DNA from 3 places in the Pseudomonas sp. YJ42 genome. Region 2 is predicted to be linked to each of the others. Evidence: riboswitches for the same ligand, from Rfam matches in the RefSeq annotation. Region 2 holds a riboswitch; each other region holds the start of a gene.
What was found. Region 2 has a riboswitch for cobalamin ahead of ACL0K2_RS02870 (cobaltochelatase subunit CobN). Riboswitches for the same ligand answer to the same signal wherever they lie in the genome.
Positions count from the first base shown of each region.

Region 1: another riboswitch for cobalamin. It lies ahead of ACL0K2_RS16945 (TonB-dependent receptor domain-containing protein); the one in region 2 lies ahead of ACL0K2_RS02870 (cobaltochelatase subunit CobN).
Region 3: another riboswitch for cobalamin. It lies ahead of btuB (TonB-dependent vitamin B12 receptor); the one in region 2 lies ahead of ACL0K2_RS02870 (cobaltochelatase subunit CobN).

Region 1 covers NZ_CP178378.1:3,686,543-3,693,378, forward strand. The annotation lists gene ribA (GTP cyclohydrolase II) at 1-292, shown strand, start outside; gene ACL0K2_RS16935 (hypothetical protein) at 289-708, shown strand; gene ACL0K2_RS16940 (cobalamin-binding protein) at 708-1,508, shown strand; gene ACL0K2_RS16945 (TonB-dependent receptor domain-containing protein) at 1,535-3,400, opposite strand; cobalamin riboswitch at 3,492-3,707, opposite strand; gene dxs (1-deoxy-D-xylulose-5-phosphate synthase) at 3,935-5,839, opposite strand; gene ACL0K2_RS16955 (polyprenyl synthetase family protein) at 5,963-6,836, opposite strand, start outside.
Region 2 covers NZ_CP178378.1:671,328-678,163, forward strand. The annotation lists gene ACL0K2_RS02870 (cobaltochelatase subunit CobN) at 1-2,702, opposite strand, end outside; cobalamin riboswitch at 2,793-2,929, opposite strand; gene ACL0K2_RS02875 (DUF2970 domain-containing protein) at 3,083-3,301, shown strand; gene ACL0K2_RS02880 (nitrite/sulfite reductase) at 3,667-5,325, shown strand; gene ACL0K2_RS02885 (DUF934 domain-containing protein) at 5,309-5,809, shown strand; gene ACL0K2_RS02890 (YhdH/YhfP family quinone oxidoreductase) at 6,064-6,836, opposite strand, start outside.
Region 3 covers NZ_CP178378.1:4,536,962-4,543,797, forward strand. The annotation lists gene ACL0K2_RS21030 (DNA-3-methyladenine glycosylase I) at 1-178, shown strand, start outside; gene ACL0K2_RS21035 (NAD-dependent deacylase) at 260-1,027, shown strand; gene ACL0K2_RS21040 (C40 family peptidase) at 1,091-1,735, shown strand; gene ACL0K2_RS21045 (C40 family peptidase) at 1,819-2,349, shown strand; gene ACL0K2_RS21050 (hypothetical protein) at 2,463-2,783, shown strand; gene nhaD (sodium:proton antiporter NhaD) at 2,931-4,196, shown strand; gene ACL0K2_RS21060 (metallophosphoesterase family protein) at 4,249-5,052, opposite strand; cobalamin riboswitch at 5,212-5,434, shown strand; gene btuB (TonB-dependent vitamin B12 receptor) at 5,551-6,836, shown strand, end outside.

The DNA of each region.
Region 1 (6,836 bases), 1.9 Mb from region 2:
TGGCGGCGCCGATACCGTCGAGGCCAATGAGCGCCTCGGCTTTGCTCCCGACATGCGCGACTATGCGATCTGCCTGCCCATGCTCGAGCACTTGGGCATCGCCGAGATCAAGCTGATGACCAACAACCCGCGCAAGGTCAAAGCGCTACAGGGCTTCGGTATTCGCATCGCCGAACGCATGCCGCTGCAGATCGCGCACAATCCGCACAACCGCAAGTACCTCGCCACCAAGGCCGGTAAGCTTGGCCACATGCTCGGCGAAATTCACCAGGGCGAAGCCGAGCAGTCGTGAACCGCACGGCGACCCGCCGTCAGTTGGCGCTCGAAGGCTGGCGGTATCTGCTTTTCATGGTCGTACCCGTGCTCATCAGCAGCCAGCTTCCCCAACTGGCGGGCCGCTTCGGCGAGCCGCTGGCCCTGCCGTTGTTCCTCGTCGGCCTCGCCACGCTGTTTCTCAATCTGCCCCGTTTTACGGCCTACAAGCACGCCCTGATTGCTACTGAAAAAGATCTGGGTAGTGATGCCGAAGCATCCGCGTGGGCGGCGTTACGCGCCGTTCGGCTGCGGGCGTTGCGGACCGCCGCGCTACCGGCGTGGCTCGCCGCCATCGGTGCGCCGCTCGGCCTCGAGCCCGTCGCACAAGGGCTGCTGGTCTCGGGCAGTCTGGTGCTGCTGTTGCTCTACCGCATTCCGCGTCAGCTGCAATGATGCGTGCGCTACTGCTGGCCGTTGCGCTGTCGACCTCGCCTTTGCTTGCAGCAACGGAGCGGGTGGTCAGCCTGGCGCCTTCGCTGAGCGAAATCATGCTGGAGCTGAATGCGGACGATCTGCTGGTCGGTGTGCTCGACGGCGGCGAGCGGCCAGCTGCACTGGCCGGTTTGCCATCCGTGGGGCGGCTCGGTCAGTTGGAAATGGAAAGCCTGCTGGCGCTGCAACCGACACTGGTGCTGCTCAGGCCGGACAGCATCAGCCAGGCACAACGTGAGCAGCTGACGCAATTCGGCATCCCAGTGCTGGTTGCACAGCCGACCTCGCTGGCTGAGTTGTCCGAACAGTTCGCGCTGATTGGCGAGCGGATTGGTCGAGACGTGCAGGGTCGGGAGCTCGAGCGAGCGTTCAAGCAGGGCCTGGATCGATTACATCGACGTTACCATCGCGAGCGTCCGCTGACGGTGTTCTATCAGATCTGGAACCGCCCGCTGTACACCCTCGGTGGCCGACAGATCATCAGCGATGCCATTGAGGTCTGCGGCGGTCGCAACGTGTTCGCTGATCTGCAACTGCCTGCCCCTCAGGTCAGCATCGAGTCCGTGCTATCGCGCAATCCCGAGGTGATCCTCGCCGGCAGCGGCGCTCAGCTTTCCGAGTGGAAAGCCTGGCCCCGACTCATCGCGGTGCGCAAGGGCCAGCTGTGGGAAGTGCCGGACAAGGGTCTTGAGCGGCCGAGCTTCCAGATGCTGGGTGCGATCGGGAAGCTCTGTGAGGTGATGGCTGGAGCGGCGCGCTGAGCCGGAAGGTCTCCCGGTCCGGTTCCTTATAGAGAAGGTGACCAGGTGACGGCGAATAGGACGGTGCGGCCAGCTTCGCGATAACTGTAGTTTTGCACCGGGTCCGTCCAGGACGGGCCGGTGGGGCGGTCGTAGGTCGCCAGGGCGTAGTCGCGATCGAACAAGTTAGTAAGCTTTGCTTCCCAGCGCAGCTCGGCATGGCTTTGCCAGCCAGCCCGCACGTCGACAACGCCGTAGCCGGACAGCTGCCTGGAGTTGGCTGCGTCATCGTAACGGCTGCTCGAAACATGCCAGCTGGCGCCAGCCGAAAGCGTGTTGAACGTACGATCCAGATCGAGACTAAGGCTACGTTTCGCCCGGCGGGCCAGGGTACGGCCGCTAGCTTGGTCGCGTGGATCGATCAGACTGAGGGCCAGGCTGGCCTGCCAGCCAAACAGTTCGCGTGCCACGCTTGCCTCGAAGCCGTTGATACGCGCTTGGGCGATGTTCTCTGGGCGATTGATAGAGCCATCCCAGGCGATCATGTCTTCCACTTCAGTTCGATAGAGCGCGATTTCTAGCTGGGTCGGCGCGAAGTCACCGCGCCATTGTAATTCGTATGTTTTCGAGGTCTCGGGTGCCAGGTCGGGATTGCCTGATCCGGGATAGTAGAGATCTGAAAACGTCGGTGCACGGAAGCCTGCGCCGTAGCTGAGAATCCAGCGCTGCGACTCGCTGACTGGCAAGCTGAAAGCCGCATTCCAGCTGTTCTGGCTGCCGAACTGCTGGTTGTCGTCATGGCGCAAACCTAATTCAGTACCGAAACGATCACCTTGATAGCTGTGCTGGGCGAAAAAGGCCAAGTTGTCGCGGCTGTCTTCTTTGTAGGCAGTGGTTGCGTCGAGGCGGTCTTCGTACCAGTCGCTACCGAGGCTCAGTTGGTGGCTTTCGTTCAGTCGCAGGCGATTAATCCAGGCGGCGGAATGGCGCGTGGTTTCCAGTAGCCCGTCGTTGAAGGCTGAGCCCACTGCGCGGTTGCGGTCAAAACTGCGCCCCAGCTCCAGACGGCTGTTCCAGACCTCGCTCAACTGCCCGTCCAGGTAGCCGCTGTAGCTGCTGACGCGGAATTCGTCCTGAGGTGCGCCGGGGGCGAACTCGTAGGCGTCGTCGTATTCGTTCTCGCCGCGTTGGTCGTTGAGGCTCAGGCCGGCTTTCCAGTTGGCATCGATCTGATGGTCGAGCTTCAGGTGCAGGGCTTTGGTGCGCTGACCGTCATCATCGCGGTCGGCGCCACGCTCGTCCCGGGTGATATCGAAGTCCTCACGCTCATCGAGGCTGACCCCGAGATTGACGCGGGTCTGCTGGGTGCCGCCAGACAGATTCAGGCTGCGCTGGAACGTGTGGTCGCTTCCGGCCGCTAGCCGCACCTCTGGGTGCAGGCCTGGTCTTCCGCTTCGGGTGAATATCTGAATTACCCCGCCGACGGCGTCTGCGCCGTAGAGTGCCGAGCGCGGGCCGCGAACAACCTCTACACGGTCGATATTGTCTATCGCCAGATAATCGAGCCGGGCAATGCCGCTGGTTGAAGACGCGATGCGCTGCCCATCCAGCAGAACAAGGGTCTGAGCCGTTCCGGTGCCGCGCACGGATAGTGACGGCAGCCCGCCAGCGGTAGAAACGCTAACGCCAGGTACGCGCCGAAGGAGCTCTGGGACGCTTCTTGCCTGCAAGCGCTTGATGTCATCACGAGTGAATACCGTGTTGGCGGCGGTGGCCTGCGCGCGAGGTTCGGCTTGGCGCGCCGAGGTAACGAGCATGTTTGGCAACTGATAGCTGTCACTCACGTTCGTATCGGCAAATGCCTGGGAAGCCGGCAGCAGTGCCACAGCCAACGCAAGACGGGTCAGTTTCATCAGAATCATCCTCAAAAGATCAGCGCTTTTGAGGAGGGCAGGAACAAGCGCAAGGATAGACAGCCGCGCTTGACGGTGCTGCCCTCCGCAACACCAGTCGAATCCGCCAGGCCGGTCTCCGGGCTTTCGACACGCACCCGGCTCGCCTTCCCATGCGATGCACAGTGGCGGTTGAGCGGGCGGTGATCCAGCGGATCACGGTCGATTACCGTTGCGGGGGCAGCGCCGGCCTTGCACATGTGAGCGCACCGGCTTCCCGTTTAATGCGGACCTTGCGGTCACGCACACCTGGGCGGATTAGAAATCGCGGGAACCATAAGGGCTGTCCCCGAGAAATACAAGCAAAGCACTCGTAGCCGAGCGCGTCCTGTGCAACGAGAAGGCGGCTGCCGTGGTTCGATCAGGTATTTGCAGGGGCTGGGCAGGCGCGACGGCGAGTTCGTGCGCACCTCGCCATATTGCCGAGACGTCCTCTACGCCGCAGATGGCCTCAGGCGGCGTCTGATGACGAACTCAACGCCGCTTCAAGCAGCCTCAGAGCTGGGCCAGTCGCGCGCGGATAGCGGCTTCGATGCCGACGGCATCGAGGCCGCATTCCTTGAGCATCTCGGCGGGCTTGGCGTGCTCGACGTAGTAATCGGGCAGGCCCATATGGAGGATCGGTTTCTGCAGGTTTTCGGCGGCGAGGAATTCGCCGACGGCACTGCCAGCCCCGCCCATGATGGAGTTTTCCTCGATCGTCACCAGCAGGTCGTGGCTGTCGGCCATCTGCCGCACCAGCGCCTGGTCCAGTGGTTTGACGAAACGCATGTCGACGACGCTGGCGTCGAGCGCTTCCGCAACCTGCAGCGCTTCAGTCAGCTGTACACCGAAGACCAGCAAGGCGACCCGGCGACCTTCGCCGTTGCCACCTTGGCGACGCACCACACCCTTGCCGATTTCCAGCGGCTCGAGTCCGGGCTCGATCGCTGCATTCGGGCCCGTGCCGCGCGGGTAACGTACCGCCGCGGGACCTTCGAAGTGATAGCCGGTGGTAAGCATGCGGCGCATCTCGTTCTCGTCGCTGGGGGTCATTACCAACATGCCGGGGATGCAGCGCAGATAGGACAGATCGAAACTGCCCGCATGGGTCGGACCGTCTTCGCCGACCAGGCCGGCGCGGTCGATGGCGAACAGTACGTCGAGGTTCTGTACCGCGACGTCATGGATCAGTTGGTCGTAGGCGCGCTGGAGGAAGGTCGAGTAAATCGCCACCACCGGCTTGGCACCCTCGCAGGCCATGCCGGCGGCTAGGGTGACCGCGTGCTGCTCGGCGATGGCGACGTCAAAGTACCGATCCGGGTAGCGTTCACTGAACTCGATCAGATCGGAGCCTTCCTTCATCGCCGGGGTGATCCCGGTCAGACGCGGATCGGCGGCGGCCATGTCGCACAGCCATTGGCCGAAGACGTTGGAATACTTCGGGCCGCTGGGCTTCTTCGGGGCTGAAGGTGCGCCGACCGGTTCCAGTTTGCTGATCGCATGCCAGGTGATGGGGTCGACTTCCGCCGGGGCGAAGCCTTTGCCTTTCTTGGTCACCACATGCAGGAATTGGGGGCCGGCCAGGTCGCGCATATTGCGCAGGGTCGCGATCAAGGTCGGCAGGTCGTGGCCGTCAATGGGGCCGATGTAATTCCAGCCCAGCTCTTCGAACAGCGTCCCGGGAACCAGCATGCCCTTAGCGTATTCCTCGGTGCGGCGGGCGATTTCCCAGGCGCCCGGCAGGCGCGAGAGGACCTTCTTGCTGCCCTCGCGCATGCTCGAGTAGGTACGGCTGGAGAGGATCTTGGCCAGGTAGTTGGACAGGCCGCCGACGTTGCGCGAAATCGACATGTCGTTGTCGTTGAGCACCACCAGCATGTCGGCGCCGACTTCCGGCGCGTGGTTCAACGCTTCGAACGCCATGCCCGCGGTGAGCGCGCCGTCGCCGATTACCGCGATGGACTTGCGCTTCTTGCCCTGCAGGCGCGCGGCGATGGCCATGCCCAGGGCGGCGCTGATGGAGGTGCTGGAATGGCCGACGCCGAAGGTGTCGTATTCGCTCTCGCTACGGCGTGGGAAGGCGGCGAGGCCATCCTTTTGGCGCAGGCTGGCCATGCGCTCGCGGCGCCCGGTGAGAATCTTGTGCGGGTAGGCCTGATGGCCGACGTCCCACACCAGACGGTCGTCCGGCGTGTCGTAGACGTAGTGCAGCGCGATGGTCAGCTCGATTACACCGAGCCCGGCACCGAAGTGTCCGCCGGTCCGGCCCACGCTGTACAGCAGCTCCTGCCGCAGTTCGTTGGCGAGTTCTTCGAGTTCCGCTTCGCCCAGGCGGCGCAGCTGCTCGGGAGTGGCCGCGCGGTCAAGAACGGGCGTCGTAGGGCGAACCCGAGGAATCTCATGGAACGTCTTGGGCATCGGGCGAATCGTTTTGGCTGAAAAAAGAGCCGCAGTTTACCTGATGGTTACTACGAGAAGAATGATCCAGGCATCAACGGTCATCGCCGCTCGGGTAAGCAGCCTGGCCTGGCAGCTGCGGATTCAGCTTCGACGTTCAACAATGAAACGGGCCAACTGGCGCAAAGGCTCCGCGGCGGTGCCGAAGGCGACGACGGCCTCGAGCGCCATATCTCGCAGCTCCAACGCGTAGGCCTTGGCCTCATCCATCCCTAGCAGTGCCGGATAGGTGGGCTTGTCACGCGCGATATCGGCACCCTGATGCTTGCCGAGCGTGGCGGTGTCGCTTTCCACGTCGAGGATGTCGTCCTGCACCTGGAAGGCCAGGCCGATCGCCTGTGCATACCGTTGCAGAGCGGCCAGCCTTTCGGCATCTGCTCGCCCGCTGGCCAAGGCGCCGAGACGCACGCTGGCTTCGATCAGGGCGCCGGTCTTGTGCCGGTGCATCAGCTCCAACGCTTCGCGGTCGAGTTTGACGCCAACCGAGCCGAGGTCGATGGCCTGTCCGCCAACCATGCCGCCCGGGCCTGCGGCGCGCGCGAGATTGACGAGCATTTCCAGGCGAAGCGCCGGATCCGCAGGGTTGCGCGCTTCGGTGGCCAGTGCTTCGAAGGCCAGGCTTTGCAGGCCGTCGCCGGCGAGGATCGCGCAGGCTTCGTCGAAAGCCTTGTGCGTAGTCGGTTGGCCGCGACGCAGGTCATCATCGTCCATGGCCGGCAGGTCGTCGTGGACCAGCGAATAGGCATGGATCAGTTCGACGGCGCAGGCGGCGCCATCGGCTTGCGCGCTGTCCCCTTCGAGCGCCTCGCAGGCGGCATAGACCAGCAGCGGGCGCACGCGCTTACCGCCGTTCATGACGCTGTAGCGCATGGCCTGGTAGAGGCGTTCGAGTTCGTGGCGGGGCGGGGTGAAAAGCGTATCGAGGCAGCTGTCGACGCGCTTCTGGCAGCGTTGCTGA
Region 2 (6,836 bases):
GGCAGCAGGCTGCTGTCCAGCGCGTGGAAGTTGCGCCCCGTGGGCAACGCCTCCGGCGTGCGGATCGGATCGTTGCCTTTACCCGGCGCGACGAAGCCTCCCTCTAGCGCGTGGATCAGCGCCCGCATCTCGGCTGCCGGGGAATCGACCAATGCCTGGCGGTACTCGGTCCGTTCGGCGCCCATCGACGCCATCAGAGTATCGACCGCCTCCTCGGACCAGGGCTTGCCGAACACGTGCAGACCGAGCGGCATGAAGCGCTCCTGGATATTGGTTAGGTAATGACCGACCTCGTGGACCAGCAGATCGTCGTCGACCTGATCGAAATCGATACCGCGCGCGGCGAGCGGCTCGGCCATGGAATCGCGCAGCTCGGGTTCCAACCCGGACTCGCTCAGCAGCCGTTTGATCTCAGCGATGGTCGCGCGCCGAGCGGGCCCTTCGGTGCTGCCAGTCCCGGCCTCGAAACTCTCGATTAGCTGACGCAGCTTGAGCAGATCGTCGTACAGCGGCGTCGCCACCAGAGGCGGCGTGAGGTGATCGATCATCACCGCGAGCCCTCGACGCTTGGCCTGGATGCCCTCACCCACGCCATCGACAATGTAGGGATAGATGCTCGGCAGATCGCCGACGATCTGCAGCGGGTAATCCTCAGCACTCAGCCCGGCACGCCGCCGCGGCAGGAATTCGTAGGTAGAGTGACGCCCCAGGTGCACCAAGGCATCGGCACGAAAGTCGTCGCGCAGCCAGTGATAGAAGCCCAGATACTGGTGCGTTGGCGGAAAGACCAGGTTGGCGTGGAGCAATTCCTCGTCCACTTCCCAGCCTCGCGGCGGCTGCGGACCGAGGAAGACGTTGCCCAGACGTAGACCTGGAAAAACCATCCGCTCCCCTTGCACCATCACCCGTCCAGGCGCTTCGCCCCAACCACGCAGCCCCTCGATGCCTGTAGCCGCCAGCGCGTCGATCAGCTCATCCGCTTCACTCCAATTGGCCAGCCCGGGCTGCTCGAGCGCTCGTTCGTAGAAGTGCTCGAGTTGCCCGAGCAGATCCAGCGCGCGGGCTCTGGCCGGATGCTCGACGCCATCGAGCAGGTGATGCAGCTCGCTCGACCCATCACGCAAGGTCTGCTGGGCGATATCCAGATGCGACGCCTGCAGTGCCCGACGCATCTGCGCGCTCCAGTGGCCCAACGGGCCATGCACCATCTCGGCCTGCAAGGCCGGCGGCAAGGTACGGAACCAGCGCAGATATCCATCGCGGTCGAGCCCGGGCACCTTCTCGGCCATGTTGGCCAACGCATCCCCTTGCTCAGGCAGATTCACGCCATGGTCTTGCAGCATGCCCAGCAGCGCCTCGGACGACAGCGGCAACTCGCCTGTTTCGTAGCCCTCAGCCTTGAGACGCCGCAGTATCGCGAGCAAGGATTGCGGTACGTCCAGGTTGTCGGCACCAATGTTGTGCCGTCCCGGCGGATGGTTGTAATAGATGATGGCGACACGCTTGTTCTTGTTGGCCTTGCGCTGTAACCGCTGCCAGCGATGGATCCGAGCGGCGAACGCTTCGATCCGGGACGGCAAGGGCTGGCTGAAACCAAAACGGATACCGGAATTCGGATCGATCTGCGCCGACTCCCACGCGGCCAGCACCATCGGCTGGCTGCTGCCCTGCAGCTCCGGCATGGCCAACTGGTAGTGGACCTTGTCGCGCCCGAGCCCGTCACTGGAGAGCTGCCAGGCGCTCTCGTCACGGTCATCCAAGCGCAAGGCCTTGAGCACAGGCACATCGAGGCGCTTGAGTATCTCGGTGGCCTCTTCTCGCCCCTCGCCACCGCCGAGCACGAAATCCTGCAGCACGACCACCGCCGCCAGCGTCGGATGCGCACCGCTTTCGAGCCAACGCAGCGCCTGCAGGGTGCCCTCGCCCCATCCAGCGAGCAGGCTGACGCAGGCGATATCACGCTGTTGCAGCGTCTGGCAGAGCGCGTTGTTGAGGTCGGCGTCGCCCCGGCGATCGGCACGGCCATGATCGATCACCGCGACCATGCTGTCGCCGCGCCAGACGAGCTCAGATGCGTTGAGAGTACGCCCGTCCTGGTAGAAGCGTAGCGCTGGACGCGGCTCGGCAGGCATGATCCGCCTCGAACCATCGTCGGACAGCCAGCTCAGCAGGCGCGCGATGTTATCGCTCCCACCGGCAATCCAGTAGCTACGCGCCTCGATCCACCCGGTCTGATCGGGATTGGCATCGCCAAGCTCGCGGACCCAGCCGGCCAGATCCTCGCCGGGCTTTTCTGCGCCGAGACGTGATGCCTGTTCACGGTCGCGGAACACGGGCGTGCCATCGATACGGCTCATCGCAACCAGCCCCTGATCGCTGTGCATGATGTAACGATCACCGGAGCTGTACCCCTCGATCAGCGGCCGCAAGCGCTCCACCTCGGACCCGAAGACGCCGACAGCGAGCAGCGTGCCTCCGCCCTGGAGCCATTCGGCTATGCGGGCATCATCCATCTCGCTCAGCTGTTCCGGGGTCCGTGCATCGATGATTTCGTCCGGTTGGCGCTGTTTGAACAGGGCCACCGCCGAGGCGAATTCAGCCGCGCTGTACTGCGAGATGATCGCCTTAACCTGCCCGCCCAGGGCGGGAGGAGCGAGCAGCAGCGAAAGCACCAAACCAGCCCAGCGGAAAACGATAGACATGCCCACTCCGTCTCGAGACGCGCGGGCGGCAGAACGGCCGCACAGCCTGGAACAGGCGCAAGGCGTTCTGAGGATGTCGCCCACCGCGACAATTCCTTGGGGAGTACGGGCTGGTATCGGGCTTGGCCGAAGGTTCGGCTCTACCGTTGCGGGGGCAGCATCAGCTTGGTACTGATTTCCCATTTAACCCGAACCTTGATCCGGGCACCGCGCACTCCATGAAGACAGCCGCTTGGCGGCTGAAGGCGCGAACCTTACGCGGCGCACCCGACAAGATCAAGCAACAAACCCTAGCCGCTGCAGGCACCCTCGGAACTTAGATGCGACGGCTTGCTTGATGGTGGCTAGACTTCGAGGGGATCAGTCATATCGGGGCGGCTATGAACGACGACAAGCAACCAAAACCACTCACGTTTCGGCAAATGCTACAAAGCGTTCTGGCTGGCGCGCTCGGTGTGCAGAGCGGAAAAAACCGAGAAAGGGATTTCAGTCAGGGAAAACCGAGCCACTTCATTCTGTTGGGTGTCGGCTTCACAGTGGCGTTCGTACTGATCATCCTCGGCGTGGTCAAGCTGGTGCTGTATCTTGCCGGTCTGTGACAGCCCCGGCACAGGTACCATGCTTTATTGGTGACTGACCCAGAAAACCGCCGTTGCGACGACTAGAATTATCAGGACGAAAATAGCGGTGGCATCCGCCACGCTGTCATTACCGCGTTGATTGGACTGCTCTGACACGGCTGCTCTCCTTGTTATCGGGCTCACGTTGCTTGCAGTTAAGACCACGCCAGCGAGTCGCTCAAGCTCACCGCTTCAAATGCCAATAAAGCAGCGTTTCGTTCTAAACATATTCCCAAACATCACTTTTGCGCATAACCGCTAGCTGGTATCGTGCCGCCCTCCCTGAATGGGTGCGCGGCCGTGCGCGCGATAAGCTGTAGACAGCCCTGAGAACAGGACATCCCATGTACGTTTACGACCAGTACGACCAACACATCATCGAGGATCGCGTTCGCCAGTTTCGCGATCAAACCCGTCGCTTTCTGGCGGGTGAACTCGGTGGCGAGGAATTCCGCCCCCTGCGCCTGCAGAACGGCCTGTACATTCAACGCTATGCGCCCATGTTGCGTATCGCGGTGCCCTATGGGCTGCTGTCTTCGACCCAGGTGCGCAAGCTGGCTGAAATTGCCCGCAAGTACGACAAGGGCTACGCCCACATCAGTACCCGGACCAATGTGCAGTTCAACTGGCCGGAACTCGAAGATGTCCCTGAGATTCTCGCCGAGCTGGCAACGGTGCAGATGCATGCGATCCAGACCAGCGGCAATTGCATCCGCAATACCACTACCGACCAGTTTGCCGGTGTAGCCAAAGACGAGCTGATCGACCCACGCCCCTGGTGCGAGATCATTCGCCAATGGTCGACCTTCCATCCGGAATTCGCTTTCCTGCCGCGTAAGTTCAAGATTGCCGTGAACGGAGCCGCGAGCGACCGCGCCGCCATCGAAGTGCACGATATCGGCCTCGAAGCAGTGAACAACGAGGCTGGTGAGCTGGGCTTCCGCGTGTCGGTCGGGGGTGGTTTGGGCCGCACGCCGATCGTGGGCAGCTTCATCAACGAATTCCTTCCCTGGCAGCATCTGCTGACCTACCTCGACGCCATCCTGCGTGTGTACAACCGCTATGGCCGTCGCGACAACAAGTTCAAGGCGCGCATCAAGATTCTGGTCAAGGCGCTCACGCCGGAGGTCTTCGCCGAGCGCGTCGAGGCCGAGTGGTCCCATCTCAAAGATGGCCCTAGCACGCTGACCGAAGCCGAAGTCGAGCGCGTCAGCAAATTTTTCGTCGACCCGGCCTACAAGCCTCTGGAAGATCAAAGCGCCGCGCTCGCTCAACTCGATACCGAGCATCCCGGTTTCGCCCGCTGGCGCCAGCGTAACGTGGTGGCACACAAGAAGCCCGGTTACGCAGCCGTCACCCTATCGCTCAAGAGCACCGGAGTGGCTCCAGGCGATGTGACCGATAAGCAGCTCGATACCATCGCCGATTTGGCCGATCGCTACAGCTTCGGTGAAGTGCGCAACTCCCACGAACAAAATATGATCCTCGCAGATGTCGAACAGTCGCGGCTGTTCGAGTTGTGGAGCGAGCTGCGCGAACTGGGCGTCGCCACCCCGAATATCGGCCTGCTGACCGATATCATCTGCTGCCCTGGCGGCGATTTCTGCTCGCTGGCCAATGCCAAGTCGATTCCGATCGCCGAAGCCATCCAGCGCCGTTTCGATGATATGGACTACCTGTTCGACATCGGCGACATCGATCTGAACATCTCCGGCTGCATGAACGCATGTGGACATCACCATGTGGGTCACATCGGCATTCTTGGCGTGGACAAGAAAGGCGCCGAGTTCTACCAGGTCTCCCTCGGCGGCAGTTCCGGCCGCAATGCGAGCCTCGGCCAGATACTTGGCCCGTCCTTCGCTCAGGACGTTATGCCCGACGTGATCGAAAAGATCATCGGCGTCTATGTGGAGCAACGTACAGAAGATGAACAGTTCCTCGACACCTTCCGCCGTATCGGCATCGACCCCTTCAAGGAGCGCGTCTATGCAGCGAATCATTAAGGACGGCCAGGTCATCGACGAAACCTGGCATCTGCTACCCAAGGACGTAACGCTTGATGGTCTGTCCAATTGTGACGATCTGATCGTGCCGTTCCAGCTATGGCTCGATCATGCTCATGCATTGAAAGCTCGCGACGGCGGTCTCGGGGTTTGGCTGGACGCCGACGAAGCCGTGGAAGAAATCGCCGACGACCTTGAGCATTTCCAAGTCATCGCACTGAACTTCCCTGCCTTTACCGATGGTCGCCACTACTCCAGCGCTCGCCTGCTGCGCGAGCGTTACGGCTACAAAGGCGAGATCCGAGCCATAGGCGATGTGCTGCGCGATCAACTGTTTTATATGCGTCGTTGCGGTTTCGACGCCTTCGCGGTGCGCGCTGACCGCGACCCCTATGAGGCGCTGGAAGGTTTGAAGGATTTCTCCGTCACCTACCAATCGGCCGTCGATGAACCGTTGCCCTTGTTTCGCCGCCGACAAGGCTGAATCCACGCTCGTGCTGCAATAAAAAAACCGCCTTTCGGCGGTTTTTTATTGATACATCCAGAAGTTGGGGTGCTCGACCTGAAGGGCCTCGGTCGGCTGCTTCTTGCCGAATGCTTCGATGATCTTCTCTGCCAGTGCTTTCATGACCCATTCCTGTTGCGTTGGAGTGGCGCTAGCTTCGCTCACTCGATCAACGCAACAAAATCGGTTTTAGCTATGTCATCAATAGCCGGTTAACCGAAGGGGCCACACAGTCAGTCAAGCCGCACAAGTACTCGACCGGCCTGCTGCCCCGCCAGGATTCGCTCGATAGCTGCAGGCAACTCCTCCAACGAAATCTCCTGCACCAGATCATCCAGATTCGGCAATTTCCACTGCACGGACAGTCTGTCCCACATCGACGCTTTGACGACCAGCGGGATTTCCACCGAGTCGACTCCAAGCAGATTCACGCCGCGCAGAATGAAGGGCATGACGTTGGCCTGAAAATTCGTCCCGGCAGTCAGACCGCAACAGGCGACACTGGCGCCACGCCGCAACGATTTGACGACGTTGAAAAGAATTTCGCCACCGACGGTGTCGACCGCGCCGGCCCATTGCTCTTTGAACAGAGGTTTCTCCGCCCCCGCCTGAAGCACACCACGCTCAATGACCTGCGCGGCGCCAAGCCGGGTTAGGAAATCGACTTGATCGGCCTTACCGGTCACCGCAGCGACGCTGTAACCAAGACGGGACAGCAAGGCCACCGCAATGCTGCCGACTCCACCCGTAGCACCGGTCACCAAAACTGGCGCATCGGTTGTTGGCTCAAGGCCCGCCAACTCGAGCTTGTCTACGCAGAGTGCCGCAGTCAGCCCTGCCGTTCCAAGCGCCATGGCCTCGCGCAAGGAAAGCCCGGCAGGGCGCTTGATTACCCACGCCGACGGCACGCGAATGAACTGACCGAAACCGCCCGCCGTATTCATTCCAAGGTCATATCCGGTAACGATGACCTCATCGCCCTTGGAAAACTCCGGGACGCTCGATT
Region 3 (6,836 bases), 1.0 Mb from region 2:
CTTCATCCCCAGCAACGACGTCGTTGCGGCGCTAAAGGCGCAGAAGGTCGTCGACAAGGTACCCAGCAGCCAGCGCGACCTAGCGGCGGTGCAATCGGTATTCAACCGCTGGCACGACGAGAGCGGCCGACCGATGTGCCAGCTGTCAGCTATGCTGGCGTTTACCGTCAATCATTGAGAATGATGCGTTTCGAGCTGACGGGCATCCGCGACTTTTGAAAGACACGCTGGACGGGCGCGATGGTCGAGGAGGGCTAAGTTGGACGGGGCCATACAGCAAATTGCCGAGGCGTTGCGACAAGCGGAGCGCATCCTGATCGTCACCGGTGCCGGGCTTTCGGCCGACTCCGGATTGCCGACCTACCGCGGCGTGGGCGGACTCTATAACGGTCACACCGAAGATGGCCTGCCGATCGAAACGGCCTTGTCCGGACCGATGCTCGGGCTCGATCCGGCGCTGTGCTGGAAGTATCTGGCTGAAATCGGCCGCGCCTGCATCGCCGCCAAGCCCAACGCCGGTCACTTCGCCATCGCCGAGCTGCAGCAGCGCAAGCCGGGCTGCTGGGTACTGACCCAGAACGTCGACGGTTATCATCTGGCGGCGGGAAGCCCGCCACAACGACTTATCGAGATTCACGGTACGTTTGCACCGCTGTTCTGCATGGCGTGCGGTCAGGAAAGCGTCGACTTGGCCGATCATCTCACTCGCCCCCTACCACCACGCTGCGTAGATTGCGGCGGGGTGCTGCGGCCGCCAGTGGTGCTGTTCGAGGAAATGCTGCCAGACTCGGCGCTGGGGCGCTTGCATGATGAGCTGCACAAAGGTTTTGACGTTGTGGTGGCGGTAGGGACGTCGGCAAGTTTTGCCTATATTGTCGAGCCGTTCCTTCGCGTGCGAAACAGTGGCGGCTTTACGGCGCAAATCGATCCCTCTGCCAGTGAACTGTCGTTTCTGGTCGACGTGCACATCGCCGAGGGGGCGGCAGACGTTTTGTCGCGGCTGGTTCGTCACATTTTCGGCGATTGAATTTGCTCATCGAATCGTCAGCAGGCATAGTTCCGCCACTTCGACTTCCTGACGTCTTATGTCATGCGCCGACACCTCTTTCCATTGCTACCCGTTTCGCTGGTCCTGCTGTTGGCCGCCTGCGCCAGCCAGCCCGAGCGGGCCGAAACGTCGGTTCTCGCACCGGGCTTCGCGTTCAGCCTCCCCACCGACCTGCGCGAGGCGGAACAGGCTCAGACTGATACCGACGAACCCACCGAACAACAACTGCGTGAACTCGCCGACGAGCAGAGCTACCAGCTGCCCGACCTGGCCGAAAGCGTGCTTGAGCAGGGTTTCAAATTGGTAGGCACCCCTTATCGCTACGGCGGCAGCTCCACGAAGACAGGATTCGACTGCAGCGGCTTCGTAAGTTTCCTGTTCCGCAAGGAAGCCGGCATCGAGCTGCCCCGCTCGACTCGCGAGATGATCAACCTGGACGCACCGAAGGTCGCCCGCAGCGATCTCGAGCCAGGCGACGTGGTGTTCTTCAACAATCGCGGCCGCGGCCGGGTCAGCCACGCCGGCATCTACATCGGCAACGATCAATTCATCCACTCGGCCAGTCGCCGCAGCGGAGGCGTGCGTGTCGACAGCCTCGACGAGGCCTACTGGCGTTCCAGCTTCATGCAGGCCAAGCGTGTTCTGGCCTTGGCACATGATTCCAGCTCGGTTCCCACTCATCACTGATCGCTGAAACAGCGGCTTACCGGGCTTGCATCGGCGAACACATGCCGGCAGAGTGATGGCTCATTTGCCTGGACTGCTCTGCCATGCTTCTTCTGGCCCGATTTCTGACCGTACTAGTGACCGCCTTGCTGGTGACCGCCTGTTCGAGTCGTGCTCCCGTCGAGCCGGTTGCGATCATGCCGACGCCTCCTGCCCAGCAATACCCAGGTACCGCGGAAGAGGTTCTGTTCACCGCCTTGGGGCTGGTTGGCACACCTTATCGCTATGGCGGCAACACCCCTGACGGCGGTTTTGATTGCAGTGGTCTGATCGGCTATGTCTACCGAGGCGCGGCAGGAGTCGCGCTACCCCGGACCACGCGCGAGATGAACGCCATGCGTGGCCAGACCGTCAAACGCGATGCGCTCAAAGCAGGCGATCTGCTGTTCTTCGCCACCAGTGGCGGAAGGCGGGTCAGCCATGCCGCGATCTACGTGGGGGAGGGGCGCTTCGTCCACGCGCCGTCAACTGGTGGAACCGTACGCCTGGACAGTCTTTCCAACCGCTATTGGCAGAACAGCTACCTCAGTGCCAAACGCGTACTCGACGGTGAGCGGCTCGCTCGCAATCCGTAACTCGCAGACGCTGGCCGGATTGAGAACCGACGAGCGGCACCGCTTTCATCGTGGCCGCCAGGGTAGCGAGCCTTAAGCACAGTTGTTTCACGTTGCGATTCGGGTCACGTTGAATGGTGCCGATCATACGACTTCCAGACCAGCCTGAAGCCTGCGAGCTGTGCCTGCGGCTGGTGCCGTTGACCCGCCATCACCTGATTCCCAAAGCGCTGCATGGCAAAAGCTATGTCCGCAAGCGCTTCGGGCAGGAAACGCGGATCACCGCCACGCTCTGGGTCTGCCGGCCCTGCCATAACCAGATTCATCGCCTGTTCAGCGAGAAAGAGCTAGCGCTCACCTTCAACAGCCGCGACGCCTTGCTGAGCGATCCGCGCCTGCGCACCTTTGTCGATTGGTTGTCGACCAAGCCGGCCGGATTCGTACCTCGCCACTGATTCGCGGCCTCGGAATATCTGGAAATACATCGGAGTTTGACATTTGTCAGGTGTCGAATTGTCGCACTTTGGCTATGATCGGCGCCCCAACTTCTCGGGTGCGCATCCTGCGCACGAACCGTCTCCCCCTTATACGTTAGGTGCCTTATGCCTGAAATACTTCAGTACGTGCTGATCGGCCTCGCCGTGGCCGCCCTGCTCGGTGTCGTTCTGGAAGAAATAACCCATGTGAACAAAGCCAAGGTCACGCTGTTTTTCGGCACCTTGGCCTGGATGCTGCTGTTCGTATTTTCACCCGAAGGCGCCGAGCGCGACCTGGTGCTGGAAAGCCTCAACGAAAACATCGCGGAAATTGCCGGGCTCTGGATTTTTCTGGTGGCTGCGATGACCTTCGTCGCCTACCTGAACAAGAAGGGCATGATCGAGAATCTGATCTATCTGGTGTTGCCCAAGCGAATCAGTGAGCGCGCGCTGTTGTTTCTGACGGCGACATTCTGCTTCGTGTTTTCGTCACTGGCGGACAACATCACCGCGACCCTGGTATCGATCACCCTGATCATGTCGCTCAAACTCAGCGCGGAGAAGACCATCAAGTACGCCGCTCTGGTGGTATTTGCGGTCAACTCCGGTGGCGTTGCGTTAATCACCGGTGATGTCACCACCCTGATGATCTTCCTCGCCGGCAAGGTCAAAATCCTGCAACTGCTGCTGCTGGCGCTCCCGGCATTTTTGGCGGTGCTGCTGCTGGCTGCATTGCTCTCGGTCGGGATGAATGGGCAGGTGGTGGTCACCAGCCACCGAACCGATGTCCGTCGGGTCGACATCGCCATTGCGCTGATTTTCCTCGGCACCATTCTGTGCACCATCGCCGGCAACTTTTTCTTCCAGATTCCACCGGTGCTGACGTTCCTTACCGGGCTTTCGATCATGTTCCTGGTGGCGCGCTTCTTCAGTGATGACATCGAAACCGATCCGATCTTGGAGTACGTGCGCCAAGTCGAATTCGAAACCCTGTTGTTCTTCCTCGGCATTCTGCTGTTAGTCGGCATGCTCAAGGAGATCCATGTACTGGACGGGTTGGTGCGCATATACGACCAGGTCCCGGCGGTGCTGGCCAACTATCTGATGGGCGTGCTATCGGCCGCGATCGACAACGTGCCGCTGACGGCCGCGTTGCTCAAGTCCGGACTGGAAATGGGCGTAGCCGAGTGGATGGTGCTGACCTATGCGGTCGGGGTCGGCGGTTCGCTGCTGGTGATAGGGTCCGCCGCGGGGATCGTCGCGATGAGCAAGGTGCCGGGGCTGACGTTCGGCAGCTACCTCAGGTACAGCCTGTATCTATTCATCGCATTCAATCTCGGGTTTGCCGGTGTTTATCTGACGGGGCTGGCTGTGGCGGGTTCGCTCGGCTAGCAGCGTTCGTACCAGGCGCAGCAGGTGGCCGTGGAAGGTGCATCTGCTGCGGCTACCAATGCAGGTTGAAGTGCGAACCCAGCACGAAGCAGTCGTCTAGCAGATCCCAACGTTCCACACAGGCCGTCTTGCCGGTGCCGGAGCGGAGCTTCAGACGGTTGAAGGAGTTCGGTGACGTGCCGCGGACCCGTGACGACAGCGTGGTGCCGGCCTGGACCATCCAGATCTCCCGCGACAGTCCTGGGTATTGCCTGGACAACGGCAGCACGTAGGGCAAGTGAATATGCCCCCCCATTACCAGATCCAGCCCCTCGTCGGCCCACCGGTGCAAGGCGTCATCGGCGTTGTGCTGCAGATTGCTCAGATCGCTCAAGACCATGGCACCGAAGGGCTGGTGCGCGACCACGATGCGCAGCTTGTTCGGGCTGGTCTGCCTTAGCCGCTGCGTGACCACCTGCACCTGCTCATCGGTGACGAGCCCGTCTTTGTGCCGCCGCGGGTGCGTGGTGTTGAGGCCGATGATCAACACTTCGTCGTTCTCGAACGTGGGCTCGAGGTCGTCGCCGAAGTGCCGCCGGTAGTTTCGATAGGGCATCAAGAAGCGCGCAAAAACGTTATACAGCGGAATATCGTGATTGCCCGGGATCACTAACGTTTCGGCAATACCATGGCCGTGCAGACGCTGGACGAAGGCCTGTGCTGCAGCGAACTGCGAAACTCTGGCACGCTGGGTAATATCGCCCGAGAAGATCAACAGATCGGCCCCGTGCTCCTTCACATGATCTTCCATGGCTTGCACCACGCCCGGTTGCTCGGTGCCGAAGTGAGTGTCGGAGATCTGCACGATGGTCGTCATTGGCTGGCGTCTTCTCGTTGGGGCCGGTGGCGGATGGGCATTGTTGCATTCGAAGCCGTTCAGCGTCCGGCGTTCCGGTAAATCTCCAAGAAGGGTATTCAAACCTGCCGCAGAGCTACTCGCGCGCGCTTCCAGTTGCGCTGCGTGGGGCCTTGGACTAACCTCCGCGCTGCTTCAGGTGCCCCCTGGCAAAAAGCCAGAAGGGTGAAACAGGGAAGCCGGTCCATTCTTTGGAAGATTCCGGCGCTGCCCCCGCAACGGTAGGCGAGACAGGAAACCGCTCATAGCCACTGTGCCACAGGCATGGGAAGGCGCGGTTTTTCAGGGTGCCACAGGCATCCGCTCGCGAGCCCGGAGACCGGCCTGTCGCATTCCACGGCAGTGCGGCGGGCGCTGATCGGGGTGCGGCTGCCTGCACCTGCACTCCTTTCTTTGCGATCTCCGTCTGCCTTTATCGACTATTTGTCGTGCGGCGGGCACGACGGAGACCTGAACTTGATTCGCACGTCCTTTACCGCCTCTGCAGCCTGCGCGCTGCTTGGCTGTTCTTCGCTGTCTTTCGCCCAGACGCTTCAGCCGGTCAACCTCAATGAACAGGTGGTCACGGCGACCCGTACCGAACGCTCGTTCAGTCGCATCGCATCAAGCACCGTGATTAGCCGCGAAGAGATCGAGCGCAGCCAGGCGTCCAGCGTGCTCGATCTGCTGCGGGGACTTGCTGGGGTGAGCGTTTCAGCCAATGGCGGACGCGGCAAAACCTCGTCGGTGTATATCCGCGGCACTAGCAGCCAGCATTTACTGGTCCTGGTGGATGGCATCAAGGTCGGTTCGGCGACCGCTGGCGGCGCATCGCTGGAGAGCATTCCGGTGGAACAGATCGAGCGTATCGAGCTGGTGCGCGGGCCGCGTTCGAGCCTTTATGGCTCGGAGGCGGTCGGCGGTGTGATGCAGATTTTCACTCGCCAGGGCGATGGCGATGGATTCAGGCCCTATCTCTCGGTTGGCGCAGGCAGTCGCTCCAGTTTCAACGGTACGGCGGGCATTTCCGGCGGGCAAGGTGCTGGCTGGTTCAATCTTGGCGTTGCCAGCGAATCCACTGACGGCACCAATTCCCGCGCGTATCGCACCACGGCCCCTCGGGCGTACGAGGCGGATGCTGACGGCTACCGTGAGTTATCCGGCTCGCTAAGAGGCGGCTACCGGTTCGACAATGGCCTGGAACTGGATGGCAGCTGGCTGCAGGTCGAGACCCACAGCGACTACGACTCGAGAGTCTCCTCGGGCAACAGCGGCCGCTTCGCCTACAGCGACGGTGGTCAGCAGGTCGTGGGCGCCCGCGCTCGGTTCACGCCGATCGAGCCCTGGCTGGTGACCCTCCAGGGCGGGCACAGCGAAGACAACAGTGATAACCACCGCGACGGTGAATTCTTTTCACGCTTCGACACCGAGCGAGACACCTTAGGCTGGCAGAACGATTTCAGCATCACCGACGAGCAGTTGCTCACGCTTGGTTTCGACTATCAGCAGGATCGCATCGACGTGAGCGATGCCTATGCGATCGATTCGCGTGATAACAAGGGCGCCTACCTGCAGTACCAGGCCCGCTTCGGTCGACATGGCCTGCTGGCCGGTCTGCGTCGCGATGACAACGAGCAGTTCGGCAGCCACGACACCGGCAATCTGGGTTGGAGTTACGATCTTCGGGACAACCTGGTGCTCAGCGCGTCTTACGGTACCGCGTTCAAGGCGCCGACGTTCAATGACCTGTATGCGCCGGATACGGG